DNA from 4 places in the Streptomyces sp. NPDC102462 genome. Region 4 is predicted to be linked to each of the others. Evidence: riboswitches for the same ligand, from Rfam matches in the RefSeq annotation. Region 4 holds a riboswitch; each other region holds the start of a gene.
The links. A riboswitch is a leader RNA that binds a small molecule or an ion and turns the genes downstream of it on or off. The one in region 4 is predicted to bind cyclic di-AMP.

Region 1: it holds a riboswitch for cyclic di-AMP, as region 4 does, so the genes downstream of both, ACIRFL_RS12520 (transglycosylase family protein) here and ACIRFL_RS33155 (C40 family peptidase) in region 4, are expected to answer to the same signal.
Region 2: it holds a riboswitch for cyclic di-AMP, as region 4 does, so the genes downstream of both, ACIRFL_RS31795 (M23 family metallopeptidase) here and ACIRFL_RS33155 (C40 family peptidase) in region 4, are expected to answer to the same signal.
Region 3: it holds a riboswitch for cyclic di-AMP, as region 4 does, so the genes downstream of both, ACIRFL_RS29870 (M23 family metallopeptidase) here and ACIRFL_RS33155 (C40 family peptidase) in region 4, are expected to answer to the same signal.

The regions. Positions count from the first base shown of each region.
Region 1 is NZ_JBIWKB010000011.1:47,249-50,166, forward strand. Features, by position in the region: gene eno (phosphopyruvate hydratase) at 1-218, opposite strand, end outside; gene ACIRFL_RS12520 (transglycosylase family protein) at 1,037-1,792, opposite strand; cyclic di-AMP (ydaO/yuaA leader) riboswitch at 1,796-1,963, opposite strand; gene ACIRFL_RS12525 (transglycosylase family protein) at 2,146-2,918, opposite strand, start outside.
Region 2 is NZ_JBIWKB010000047.1:60,372-63,289, forward strand. Features, by position in the region: gene ACIRFL_RS31790 (GntR family transcriptional regulator) at 130-825, opposite strand; gene ACIRFL_RS31795 (M23 family metallopeptidase) at 1,014-1,766, opposite strand; cyclic di-AMP (ydaO/yuaA leader) riboswitch at 1,778-1,936, opposite strand; gene ACIRFL_RS31800 (M16 family metallopeptidase) at 2,168-2,918, opposite strand, start outside.
Region 3 is NZ_JBIWKB010000042.1:22,026-24,943, reverse strand. Features, by position in the region: gene ACIRFL_RS29885 (MerR family transcriptional regulator) at 1-8, shown strand, start outside; gene ACIRFL_RS29880 (alpha/beta fold hydrolase) at 90-893, shown strand; tRNA gene ACIRFL_RS29875 (tRNA-Met) at 966-1,039, shown strand; cyclic di-AMP (ydaO/yuaA leader) riboswitch at 1,393-1,552, shown strand; gene ACIRFL_RS29870 (M23 family metallopeptidase) at 1,560-2,603, shown strand; gene ACIRFL_RS29865 (aldo/keto reductase) at 2,780-2,918, shown strand, end outside.
Region 4 is NZ_JBIWKB010000052.1:8,043-10,960, reverse strand. Features, by position in the region: gene ACIRFL_RS33165 (helix-turn-helix domain-containing protein) at 1-702, opposite strand, end outside; gene ACIRFL_RS33160 (ATP-binding protein) at 915-1,373, shown strand; gene ACIRFL_RS33155 (C40 family peptidase) at 1,481-1,954, opposite strand; cyclic di-AMP (ydaO/yuaA leader) riboswitch at 1,958-2,168, opposite strand; gene ACIRFL_RS33150 (hypothetical protein) at 2,508-2,816, opposite strand; gene ACIRFL_RS33145 (ATP-dependent Clp protease proteolytic subunit) at 2,824-2,918, opposite strand, start outside.

The sequences.
Region 1 (2,918 bases), on a different contig from region 4:
ACGGCGAGGACGGCCTTCTCGACGCCCTTGCCCTGGTAGCGGTTGGGGTCACCGTCGCGCAGCTCGATGGCCTCGAAGGCGCCGGTGGAGGCGCCGGACGGGACGGCGGCACGACCCGTGCTGCCGTCGTCGAGGCCGACCTCGACCTCGACCGTGGGATTGCCTCGGGAGTCCAGGATTTCCCGGGCTACGACGACGTCGATGGACGGCACGAGCATCTCCTTCTTGGGATGTGACGCTGGAAGTGCGGGGCTGTGCGCCTTGCGACTAGAGCCTAACCGGCCCGGGGCCCCCGGCCGGTCGCCGACCGCCCCGTGGACAGGGTGACGACAGGCTGACGGTACACATTGTTTCCAACCGGAACAAAGGGCGGTGCGGAAATCGCGGGCGCGTCACGGGAGGAGACGGACGCGACGGGGGACGGGAAGCGGCGGGGAGGGGGCGGCCGGGAGAAGACGGGGAGAAGGCGAGGGGAAGGCAGGGGGAAGTGAGGCGCGCGGGACTGTGGGCGCCCGAGGGCCCTGCGGAGGGGCGGCTGCCTCGAACAGCCTCGCGGGCTCCAGGGGAACCGCGAGAGTCGGCCTCTCGGCGGGAAGCGCTGGACAAGGACGGCCGGGCGGCACCGGAGGGACGGCGCTGAACAGCCATGGGGGGGGCGGCACTGAACACGGCGCTGCAAGCGGCCCCTGGGGCAGCGCCGGGCGGGCGGCGCTGGAGCGGTCTTGGCGGGGCGGGCCGAAGAGGTGGGCGGCCGGGGAAACAGGCGGGGCGGGGCCGCAGAGGTGGGGAAGGGGGCCGGGGAGCGGAGGCTGGCGCGCAGCTGCCGTAGACGCGGGCCGGGAAACCGGGGCGGGGCCGCGAGGGGGCCTGGCAGCGGGGCGGCGGAGTCAGGGGAGCTTGGGGAAAGGGCCCGCCCCGGCGCGTACGGGGGAAGACGCGTCGGGGCGGGGGTTCCGTGGGGACGGGGCGGGCACGGGGCGCCCCCAGGGTGGGGGCGCCGCTGTGCCGGGGCTGTGGCCGGGCTGCCGGCCTGCTGTCACTTCAGGTGCAGCAGCTGGCCCGGGTAGATGAGGTCGGCGTTCGCGACGATGTCCTGGTTCAGCTGGAACAGCTTCTGCCAGCCGCCCTTCACCCCGTGCCGCTCGGCGATCGAGCTGAGGGTGTCGCCCGTGACGACCTTGTACTCGCCGTCACCCTTCTTGACCGTCTTGCCGGTCGGGGTGGTGACCGTCTTGCCGGCGGCCGGACGGTCGGCGGAACGGGAGGCGGACTGCCGCTCGGTGGAGCGGTCGGCGCCACTGTTCGAGGAGCCGGTGCCGGCGTTCGAGGAGCCGGTGCCGCTGCCGGAGTTCGAGGTGCCGCTGCCCGTGGTGGTGTTCGAGGAGCCGGTGTTGCCGCCGGACGCGGAGCCACCGCCGTAGACGGCACCGGACAGGCCCTTGCCGCAGACCGGCCAGGCGCCCTTGCCCTGGCCCGCGAGGACCTTCTCGGCGATCGCTATCTGCTGCGACTTGCTGGCCCTGTCGGCGGTGCCCGCGTACTGCGTGCCGCCGTACGCGGCCCAGGTGGAGGCCGAGAACTGCAGGCCGCCGTAGTAGCCGTTGCCGGTGTTGATGGACCAGTTGCCGCCGGACTCGCACTGGGCGACGGTGTCCCACTCGGAGGCGGTGGCCGCGGAGGCGTTGCCGGCCGCCATCAGCGGCGCGGCGACGGCCGCGCCGGTGACACCGGCGAGCGCCACGACTCGGGTGATGGACGGACGACGGTGCTTGCCCTTGCCGAAGAACAGCATGGAGGTTCCCCTCACCGACGCCTGCGAGGTGAGCTGTCGGGTTCGGGCCGGTTGAGTTGCCCGGCCACGTCTCCGTGTGGAGGCGTGGCTTCACCCCGAGCCGCTTCGGTCAACCGACCGGCGCGGCACTTACCTTGGGTCCCCCGCTCCTGCCTACGGCGCTTGACGCGACGACTGTTCCCGTACGGCCGCTGGCAGGACTCGGCGTTGCGGCAGCCGGGGCTCGCGGTGGCGAGCGGTCATGACCGTAGGCACGCGATCGCCGGAATTTCAAAGACGATCAGGGCTTCTGAGACTCATCCCACACTTTGAGCAAACCGGATATCGCCCACGAAACAGGACGTCAGCTCCCGCTACTTTTCGCCCGTTTCGCCCCCGACGTCCAGGGTCTGACCGGCGGCGATGTGGTTCGGGTCGGCACCGATGGCCTTCTCGTTGGCGGCGTAGAGCGCGCGCCAGCCGCCGTCCACGTCAAGGGAGTCGGCGATGGAGGCGAGGGTGTCGCCGACGCGGACGGTGTAGGCGTGCCGCCCGGACGGGCCTGACCCCTGGTCAGCCGTACCGCTCGCCCCGTTCTCGTCCGCGCTGTCGCCCCGGTGGCGACCGCCGCCGAGGGATCCGGTGTCGACGAGGCTCCAGGAGCCTCCGCTGCGCCAGGAATTGTCCGAGGCCGCGGACTCGGGTTCCTCCGTGGGTGAGCCGCCCTCGGGCGAGGCGCCGGGCTCGGACGGGCCCGACCCGCCGGGCTCGGCGGGGGCCGTACGGCCGTCCCCCGCATCGCGGCCGGCGCTTTCGCTCGGCGAGGGCGAGGCGGACGGCGAGGTCTCCGCGCCGGAAGCCGCCGGGCCGGAGGATGAGGACGAGTCAGACGAGTCGGAGGAGCCGGATTCTCCCGGCGAATCGGTGGAATCCAGCGATTTCTGTGCATCTGACGGCCCGGAGGACTTGGTGGAGCCCTTCGAGCCGGAGGAACCGCCGTCCGTCACGCCGGTGTCGACGCCGACGGAACCCGATGTCGAGGTGAGCCCGGACAGCAGGGCGCAGGTCGCCCACGGGGTGGTGCCCCGGTCGGCGAGGATCTTCTCGGCGACGGCTATCTGCTGTGAACGGCTGGCCTGGTCGGGGG
Region 2 (2,918 bases), on a different contig from region 4:
TCACGGCCGGCCGCAGGAATTCGCAGCCGACTTACGCCGCAACAGCCGGCCATAAACCGGGGCACAACAAAAAGAGGCGACGGCAGGACCCCCTCTCCCGAATTCCCCTCTTTGTATACGGCGCCCGTGTTAATTCCGCAGACTCGGCATGTTTACGACGTGTTGCGAATTCCTCACGCGCTCGGTGCGGTCGGCGCCCGGGGAGAACCGCAGCCGGTGCGCGGCCGACGCGCGCTCGGTGTGCAGGGCCATGACCGCCCGCGCGCGCTCCGCGTCCCCGCGCGCCACCGCGTCCACGACGGCGCCGTGCTCCGCCCAGGACTCGACGGGGCTTGCGGGCGACTCCACCACGTACATCCAGGCGATCTTGTGCCGGAGCTGGGTGAGCGTCGAGGTCAGGGCTTGGCTGCCGGTGGCCTGGGCGAGCGTCACGTGGAACCAGCCGCCGAGGGAGCGCAGATCCTCGCTGTTGCCCCGCCTGGCCCGCTCCTGCCCCAGCCTGACCAGGCCGCGCAGCACCTTGAGGTGGGCCTCCGTGCGCCGCTGGGCGGCCCGGGAGGCGCCCAGCGGCTCCAGGAGCAGGCGCATCTCCAGCAGGTCGGCGGCCTCCTGCTCGGTGGGTTCGGCCACGCACGCGCCCGCGTGCCGCCGCGTCACCACGAACCCCTCCGCCTCCAGGGTGCGCAGGGCCTCGCGGACGGGGACGCGCGAGACGCCGTAGCGGCGCGCGAGCAGTTCCTCGGTGAGCCGGCTGCCGCGCTCGTAGACACCGGCGACGATGTCGTCCCGGATCGCCGTGCACACCGAGTGCGCCGGAATACGCATGACCGACCTCCGCCTTAATCCCCGTGAAACGCCGACGATTGACGTGTGTTCCGTGACTCTATGGCAATGAGCCGGAATTTCCGATGGCGGGCCGGAATCCATGGATATTTTTTGGACATCGGGGCGTCCGAAACGACGAAAACCCCGGCTCGCGAGCCGGGGCCGCGGCGCCCGCGCGCCGCCGGTCGTCAGACGTTCACACCGTGCTTGCGGAGATAGGCGACGGGGTCGACGTCGGAGCCGTACTCCGGGCTCGTCCGCGCCTCGAAGTGCAGGTGCGGACCGGTCGTGTTGCCCGTGGAGCCGGACAGCCCGAGCTGCCGGCCGGGAGTGACCCGCTCGCCCACCGAGACAGCGACGGACGACAGATGGCCGTACTGGGTGTACATGCCGTCCGCCATTCGGATCACCACCTCGTAGCCGTACGCGCCGCCCCAGCCGGCCGACACGACGGTGCCGGAGCCCACCGCGTGGACGGCGGTGCCGGCCGCGGCGTGGAAGTCGACGCCGGTGTGGCTGCCGGAGGACCACAGGGAGCCGCCGGTGCGGTATCCGGTGGAGAGGTAGGAGTGCGCGATCGGCGCGACGAAGGCGTTCAGCCGCCTGCGCTCGGCCTCGCGGGCGGCCCGGACCTCGGCCGCGCGTTCCGTCGCCGCCCGCCGCGCCGCCGCCTTGCGCGCGGCCTCCTCGGCCGCCTTCTCCTCGGCGGCCTGCCGCTGCGCGGCCGCCTGGGCGCCGATCTGCTCGGCGACCGAGTCGCCGATGCCGACGACGGGGGTGAGGCCGGTCTGCTCCGCGGTGGTGGCGGCGTGCGCCGGACCGGCCGCGAGGGTGCCCATGACACCGGTGGCGGCAAGGGTCGCGACGCCCGCGGCGCGGGAGGTGGTGCGGTGCATCCGGGTGGAACGGCGGTGCTTCCCGGTGGCGCGGGTGAACGCCATGGAGTGACGGTCCTTTCCTTCCTTGTCGCCTACCGGGTTAGCTGACGGGTTCGGAGCAGGAAGGTCTCCTACGGGAGGCCGCGTGCCGCGCGGACTCCCGATTCACCCCAGGGACTTGGGTCCCCGGCTCCCCTGGCTCGCGCCGTACGGGGACTCGGCGATGGCTGTCCGGTGCCGCGGGCGCGGCGCACTGCCTGACGAACAGCCCGGACGACGCTAAGGGGGACAACTTTCCATCCCCAAACCGAACCGGGTGTTTGTAGCGCATCCCACAGGGCAGACAGGCAACCTCCGCCGCAATTCGGGCATCCCGCGGGAACGGAAGGGGCCCTGACGACCGGGGCGGTCTGCCACGGCCGTCAGGGCCCCACGCGCGTGTGCGGGTCCTCGGACTGCTCCGCCTACTCCGCGGACACCACGTGCACCTCGCCGATGCCCAGCGCCTCGGCCGGCTCCTTGATCTGCGCGGCGTCGCCGACCAGGACCGTCACCAGCCGGTCCACCGGGAACGCGTTCACCACCGCGGCGGTGGCCTCCACGGTGCCCGTCGCGGCCAGCTGCCGGTACAGGGACGCCTGGTAGTCGTCCGGCAGGTGCTGCTCCACCTGGTCGGCGAGCGTGCTCGCCACGGCCGCCGCCGTCTCGTACTTCAGCGGCGCCACCCCGACGAGGTTCTGCACGGCGACGTCGCGCTCGGCGTCGGTGAGACCTTCCTCGGCCAGCGTGCGCAGCACCGTCCACAGGTCGGCCAGCGCGGGACCGGTGTTCGGGGTGTCCACGGAGCCGCTGATGGCGAGCAGCGAGGCACCCGTGCCGTCGGGGGCGGACCTGAGGACCTGGCCGAAGGCGCGCACTCCGTAGGTGTAGCCCTTCTCCTCACGCAGGACGCGGTCCAGCCGGGAGGTGAGGGTGCCGCCGAGGCAGTACGTGCCGAGCACCTGGGCGGGCCAGACCCGGTCGTGCCGGTCGGCGCCGACGCGGCCGATGAGCAGCTGCGTCTGGACGGCGCCGGGGCGGTCCACGATGACGACCCGGCCGCGGTCGTCGGCGCTCACCGACGGCACCGGCCGCGGCTGGGACGCGGTGCCGGTCCACGCCCCCAGGGACTCGCCGAGCAGCGCGTCCAGATCGATGCCGGTCAGGTCGCCGACG
Region 3 (2,918 bases), on a different contig from region 4:
TCGCCTGACCACTCGCTCGACACCGGACGGAAGCGTGCCGTACGACTCGTTTGACCTTGACATGTGCGTCAAGGTTGCAGGCTTGAGCCATGAACGACTCCGCCCTCTGGCACACCGAATTCGGCGACGGCACACCGATCGTCCTGATCCACGGCTACACCATCGATCACCGGCTGCTCCTGCCGCTGGAACCCGCCTTCACCGGCCGGTCCGGCTGGCGCAGGCTGTACCCCGACCTGCCCGGGCACGGCAACAGTCCGCGCCTGTCCGGCCCGACGTCGGCGGCCACGATGGCCGACGCCGTCATCGACTGGATCCGCGCCACCGTCGGCGACCGGCCCTTCGCCGTTCTCGGGCAGTCCTTCGGCGGGCAGATCGCCCGCGCCGTGACCGCGCGCTTCGGTGAGCAGGTGCTCGGCTCCGCGCTGCTCGTTCCCGTCGTCCGCTGGGGCGCCGAACGTACCCTGCCCGACAGCACCGTGGTCGAGCGCGACGACGCACTCCTTGCCCGCCTCGCCCACGAAGAGGACCTTCAACTGTTCCGTGCCGTGATGGCCCGCCACACCGAGGAGAGCTGGGCTCTCTTCGAGGAGCACATCCTCCCCGGCTGGCGGGTGCACGACCGCCGTGCCGCCGCCGAACTCGACGCGGACTTCCTCCTGCCGCAGTGGCCCGAGAGCCCGGGCGTGGTCCACCACGGCCGGCATCTTCTGCTCACCACACGTCAGGACGCCCTCGTGGGCTGGCGTGACCAGCTTGCCCTGCTCGACCACTACCCCCGCATGACCGCTGTGGTCCTCGACGGCGCCGGTCACAACCCGCAGGTCGAGTGCGCACCCGCGGTCCGTGAGGTGATCGGAGGCTGGCTCGACACCCTTCCGCGACCGAACTGAAGGCCGCGCGGGTCCGGGGGGTTATCCGTGTGCTCGCGGTCCTGCGCATGGCGTACACTGGTGGAACACCGACGCGGGGTGGAGCAGCTCGGTAGCTCGCTGGGCTCATAACCCAGAGGTCGCAGGTTCAAATCCTGTCCCCGCTACTGAAGGCTCAGGGCCGGAATCCAGTACATGGATTCCGGCCCTGAGTTTTTTCCGCCCACGGTGACGCGGCTCGCTCACGGATACGCGACCCGCTCACGGTCACGAGCCCACCGTCACGAGCGGTGATCGGACGACCGCCCTCCGCATAACAACTGACACACCGTCAAGTCCCATGGGTTGCCCGAGTTTCCGTGCGCCAGGGGCCAACTCGCCCGGTTTTCGCCGGTCATGGGCGGTAAATTCCCGTCCGAAAGCGTTAACGATCAAGTGGAACGGCTTGGAATCTGCCCGCCGGGTCTATTAACGTTCGATAACGCAGCGCGGTCGTCCCAGCCGTCACAAGAGGCGGCTCCGTGCTCACGCGCCGAATCCCGCAAGGGAACCGGGGAACCACCACCTTGGGGTGAATCACGCGGACACCGCCGTGGAGACACGGCCGGTATACGCGCGTAGGAGACCTTCCTGCTCCGAACCCGTCAGCTAACCCGGTAGGCGGAGGAAGGAAAGGAGCACGCCCGAGTGGCGTCCAACCGGCCCGCCCCACAAGCCCCGTTCGCGCCGAGCCAGTACGGCACCGAGACCTTCGGCTACGGCACCTACCGCACCGACGAGGGCCCCTGGGAGGAGTGGAACCCCACCGAGGACTCCATCCGCCCGCTGCGCGGCCGGCACCGCGTCGCCAAGCAGCGTGGCGGCGGCGGACTCGCCCGCAGCTCCGCGGTCCTCGGCGTCGGCGTGATAGCCGCCGTCGGCGCGGGGGGCATGGCGAGCGCCAACACCGGCAAGCCGCCGGTGTCCATCTCCATGCCCGACCTGCCCTCCGTCGGCTCCCTGCTCGGCGACGGCGCCGGCGCCCAGGCCACCAAGGGCTCCGCGACCGCCCTGAGCAGCGTCGGCGTGACCGAGGCCGACAGCGCCGAGGGCACCGCCGACGCCGGCGAGGCGCTGCGCAACCGCATCATGGCCCAGGCCGAGCAGCAGCAGGGCCAGGCCGAGACCAAGGCCGTCGCCGCGGCCGTGTCCGCCGCCGACCAGGAGGTCGCCGACGCGGCGGCCAAGGCGGAGAAGGAGGCCGCGGCCCGCGCCGCCGCCGCCAAGGAGAAGGCGGAGGCCGCCGCCAAGAAGAAGGCCGAGGAGGCGCGGCTGGCCGCGCTGGCCAAGCAGTACACCCTGCCGACCTCCTCGTACACGGTCACCGGCACCTTCGGCCAGGCCGGCTCCATGTGGTCCTCCGGCTACCACACCGGCCTCGACTTCGCCGCCCCCACGGGCACACTGATCAAGGCCGTCCACACCGGCACGATCACCGAGGCGGGCTGGGCCGGCTCCTACGGCTACCGCACGATCCTCACCCTGGACGACGGCACCGAGCTGTGGTTCTGCCACCAGTCGTCGATCAGCGTCAGCGTCGGGCAGAAGGTCAACACCGGGGACGTCATCGGCCGCGTGGGCGCCACGGGCAACGTCACCGGACCCCACCTCCACCTGGAGGTCCACTCCGGCGGCGCGTCCAGCGGCATCGACCCGATGGCCTGGCTGCGCGGCAAGGGCCTCAACCCCTGACCCAGACGCCAAGGGCCTCAACCCCTGACCCCCCCGGCACATCCCCGCACACCCCCCGGTTCCCCGGCGGTCCTGGCGCCCATCCCCCCGACGTCAGGGCTGCCGGTCCGGTGTTTGCACGGTCTTTGCGTACGGCGCTGGAATCGAGGCTTCCGGCGGGCGCGTTGAACCCGAGTATGACTTCCCTTCGACAACTGGGCCCCTCCGATCTTGAGGTCTTCCCGCTCGCCCTCGGCGGCAACGTCTTCGGCTGGAGCGCCGACGAGCCCACGTCCTTCGCCGTCCTCGACGCCTACACGGCCGCCGGCGGCAACC
Region 4 (2,918 bases):
ATCAGAAGTGCTCCGAAATGAGAAGATAACGAAAGGCCCGGTGATGCCGATGTGCGCTCCGGCGGCAAAAGGCAGCACCTGGAGCCTTACCTGCGGCAGCCGCGCCGCCTCCGTGAGCCGTTGCAACTGCCGTGCCATGACGCCCGGTCCGCCGACCTCCCGGCGCAGCACCGCCTCGTCCAGTACGGCGCTCAGCTCCAGCGGCGGCTCGGAACGCAGCACGTGCTGCCGGGCGAGCCGCACCTCCACCAGCGCGTCCAGCCGGTCCTCGTCCAGGGCGTCCACCGCGGCCCGGGTCACCGCGCGGGCGTACTCGGGCGTCTGCAGCAGCCCGGGCACGACCGACGTCTCCAGCGTGCGCATCCCGCTGGCCTGCGACTCCAGGCTGATGAAGTCCCGGTAGGTGGGCGGCAGCACCCCGCGGTAGGCGTGCCACCAGCGGTGCCGGTCGCCGACGTCCTCGGAACCCGCCAACACCAGCAGCAACTCGCGCAGTTGGGCGTCCCGCACGTCGTACGCGTCGAGCAGCAGCCGCACATCGGTCGGTTTCACGCCACTCGCGCCCGTCTCGACGCGGCTCACCTTCGACTGGTGCCAGCCCACCAACCTGGCCGCCTCACCGCTCGTGAGACCGGCGCCGGTGCGCAGGGCGCGCAGTTCGGCGCCCAGTTTCCGGCGGCGTACCGCGGGACCGTGCTGCATGGGCAACTCCTTACTCCTTACGAGCCGCCCAAATACGGTCTGCCGTCGCAGAGTTCACCGCTTCGAGCGACAGATATATGCATATCTCGGTGGATGCCCCGCGTGACCGGCGCGCTGATGGCAGTCTGGCGGCGAAGCACCAGTCCGGGACCGTACTCGAACCATCCGCTCCGTGTCGGACTGCGGTCCCGTGGGAAAGGGACGACATCGCCATGGCAGACCATCTGGAAGCATCCATCACTCTGCCGAGCGATCCCGCCTCGGTCTCCGCGGCCCGCGCGCATGTGCTGAGCACCCTCGTGGAGTGGGGCCTGCCGGCGGACACGGACGCCGCCGAGACGATCCGCCTCATCGTCTCCGAACTGGCCACCAACGCCGTGCAGCACACCTTCGGCCAGTCACCCACCTTCACGGTCGACCTCGTGCTCGACCGCGACGCGCATCTGCGCATCGGTGTCACCGACAGTCATCCGCGCTTCCCGAAGAGACTCCCCGCGGCCGTCCAGCAGGACAACGGCCGCGGCATGGTCATCATCCGCTGGCTCACCGCCGAAAGCGGCGGCAAGCTGCGCGTCCGGCCCACCCGCGAGGGCGGCAAGACCATCACCGTGGAACTGCCCTGGACCGTGCCGGCCCACCCGGTGACGGCGGTGGGCCGGCAGGAGCCGTAGCCGATCGGGCACGGAGCGGTGCGCAGCCCCGCATGACGTCCGGTCAGCCCCGGCCGGCTATGTGGGGGCTGCGGCGCGGCGGGGGCGGCGGCACCCGCTCCGCCGGGTCAGCCGACCCGGCCGTACCAGACGCTCCGCGTCCAGATCTTCTGCAGCCGCACCACGTCCCCGGTCTTCGGGGCGTGCCAGATCTTCCCATGACCCGCATAGATGCCCACGTGGTAGACGTTGGAGCCCGAATGGAAGAACACCAGGTCCCCGGCCTTGCGGCTCTTGGCCGAGATATGGCGCGACTTGTTGTACTGCTGGGCGGCCGTGCGCGGCAGGCTCTTGCCCGCCTTCTTGAACGAGTACAGCGTGAGCCCGGAGCAGTCGAACCTGCGCGGACCGGTGGCGCCCCACTTGTACGGGGACCCCTTCTTGGACGCCGCGATCCGCAGCGCCTTCGTCGCCGTGGTCGCGGCCTCCGCGTCGGACGCGAGGCCGGGGGCCACGATCGAGCCGCCCACGGCGGCGATGGTCAGTGCCGAGGCCGTACCGGCCCGGGCCATCAGCGACGGGACACGATTGAGCGCAGTCATGCGCAACCCTTCGTCAGCCGCCTGTGAAGGATGACCTGTCGGATTCGGGCTGGCGAAGTTGCCCGGCCGCGTTGCCACGGCTTCACCCCAAGGGCTGCTCGGAGCGGAACAGCGTCCGCTCCGGCGACCCGTCTTGCTCGGGTCCTCCACTCCTGCCGATCCACTCCTGTCGACCGGTCATCCGGGCGGCGGCAGGACTCGGCGTCCGCCCGGACCGCCCCGCCGCGGTGGCGGGGGCTTGTCGTCAGACAGGGATCTTCACTCACAACTGTCCGAAAATCCCAACGGAACCGGGGATGTGTGGCGTTGTTCACCACTCAGCCGTTCGGCTGGACAGTGCTCTGTTCGATACCCGGCCGAGGGGGCTGCGCACCCCCGGACCAGCGCCGAAGCACCTCGGCGCGGCTGTCGACCACTCGCCGTACCCAACTCTTCCGCGCCCGAAAAAGGAAGCCGGGCTACGCCGAACAGGGGTAGACCGTTTGGACCGTTTCAGCCCGTTCTATGACGGCTCGTCGGCTCGTCGGCCCGCCGGAGGCCCAGTGTGCCCGCGTCAGCCCGCGCCGTCGGGCGGCAAGGCGACCCGGGCGGCGCGCCGCTCGCCGTCCAGTACCCGCAGTGCCCGCGCCAGGGTGGCCGTGTGCACCTCGATCTCGCCTCGCGTGTGCATCAGGGCCAGCGCGTCCCGCAGCTCCATCGCGGTGCGCACCAGGGCCTGGGCGGCCCGCAGCCCGTGGTAGGTGTGCTCGGCCCGCGCCGGATTGATCCGGCCGAGCAGGTCGACCGCCTCCAGGTAACGGTCGATCAGCTCGCTCTCGGCCCGGGTCAGCGCGGGCAGCGGCGGCAGTTCCGGCGGCAGCATCCGCGGCTCACCCCGCGTCAGCCGGGCGCGCGGCCCTGCGGCTCGGGATGACCGCGTCCACCAGCCCGTACTCCAGCGCGCCCCGGGCGTCCAGGACCAGGT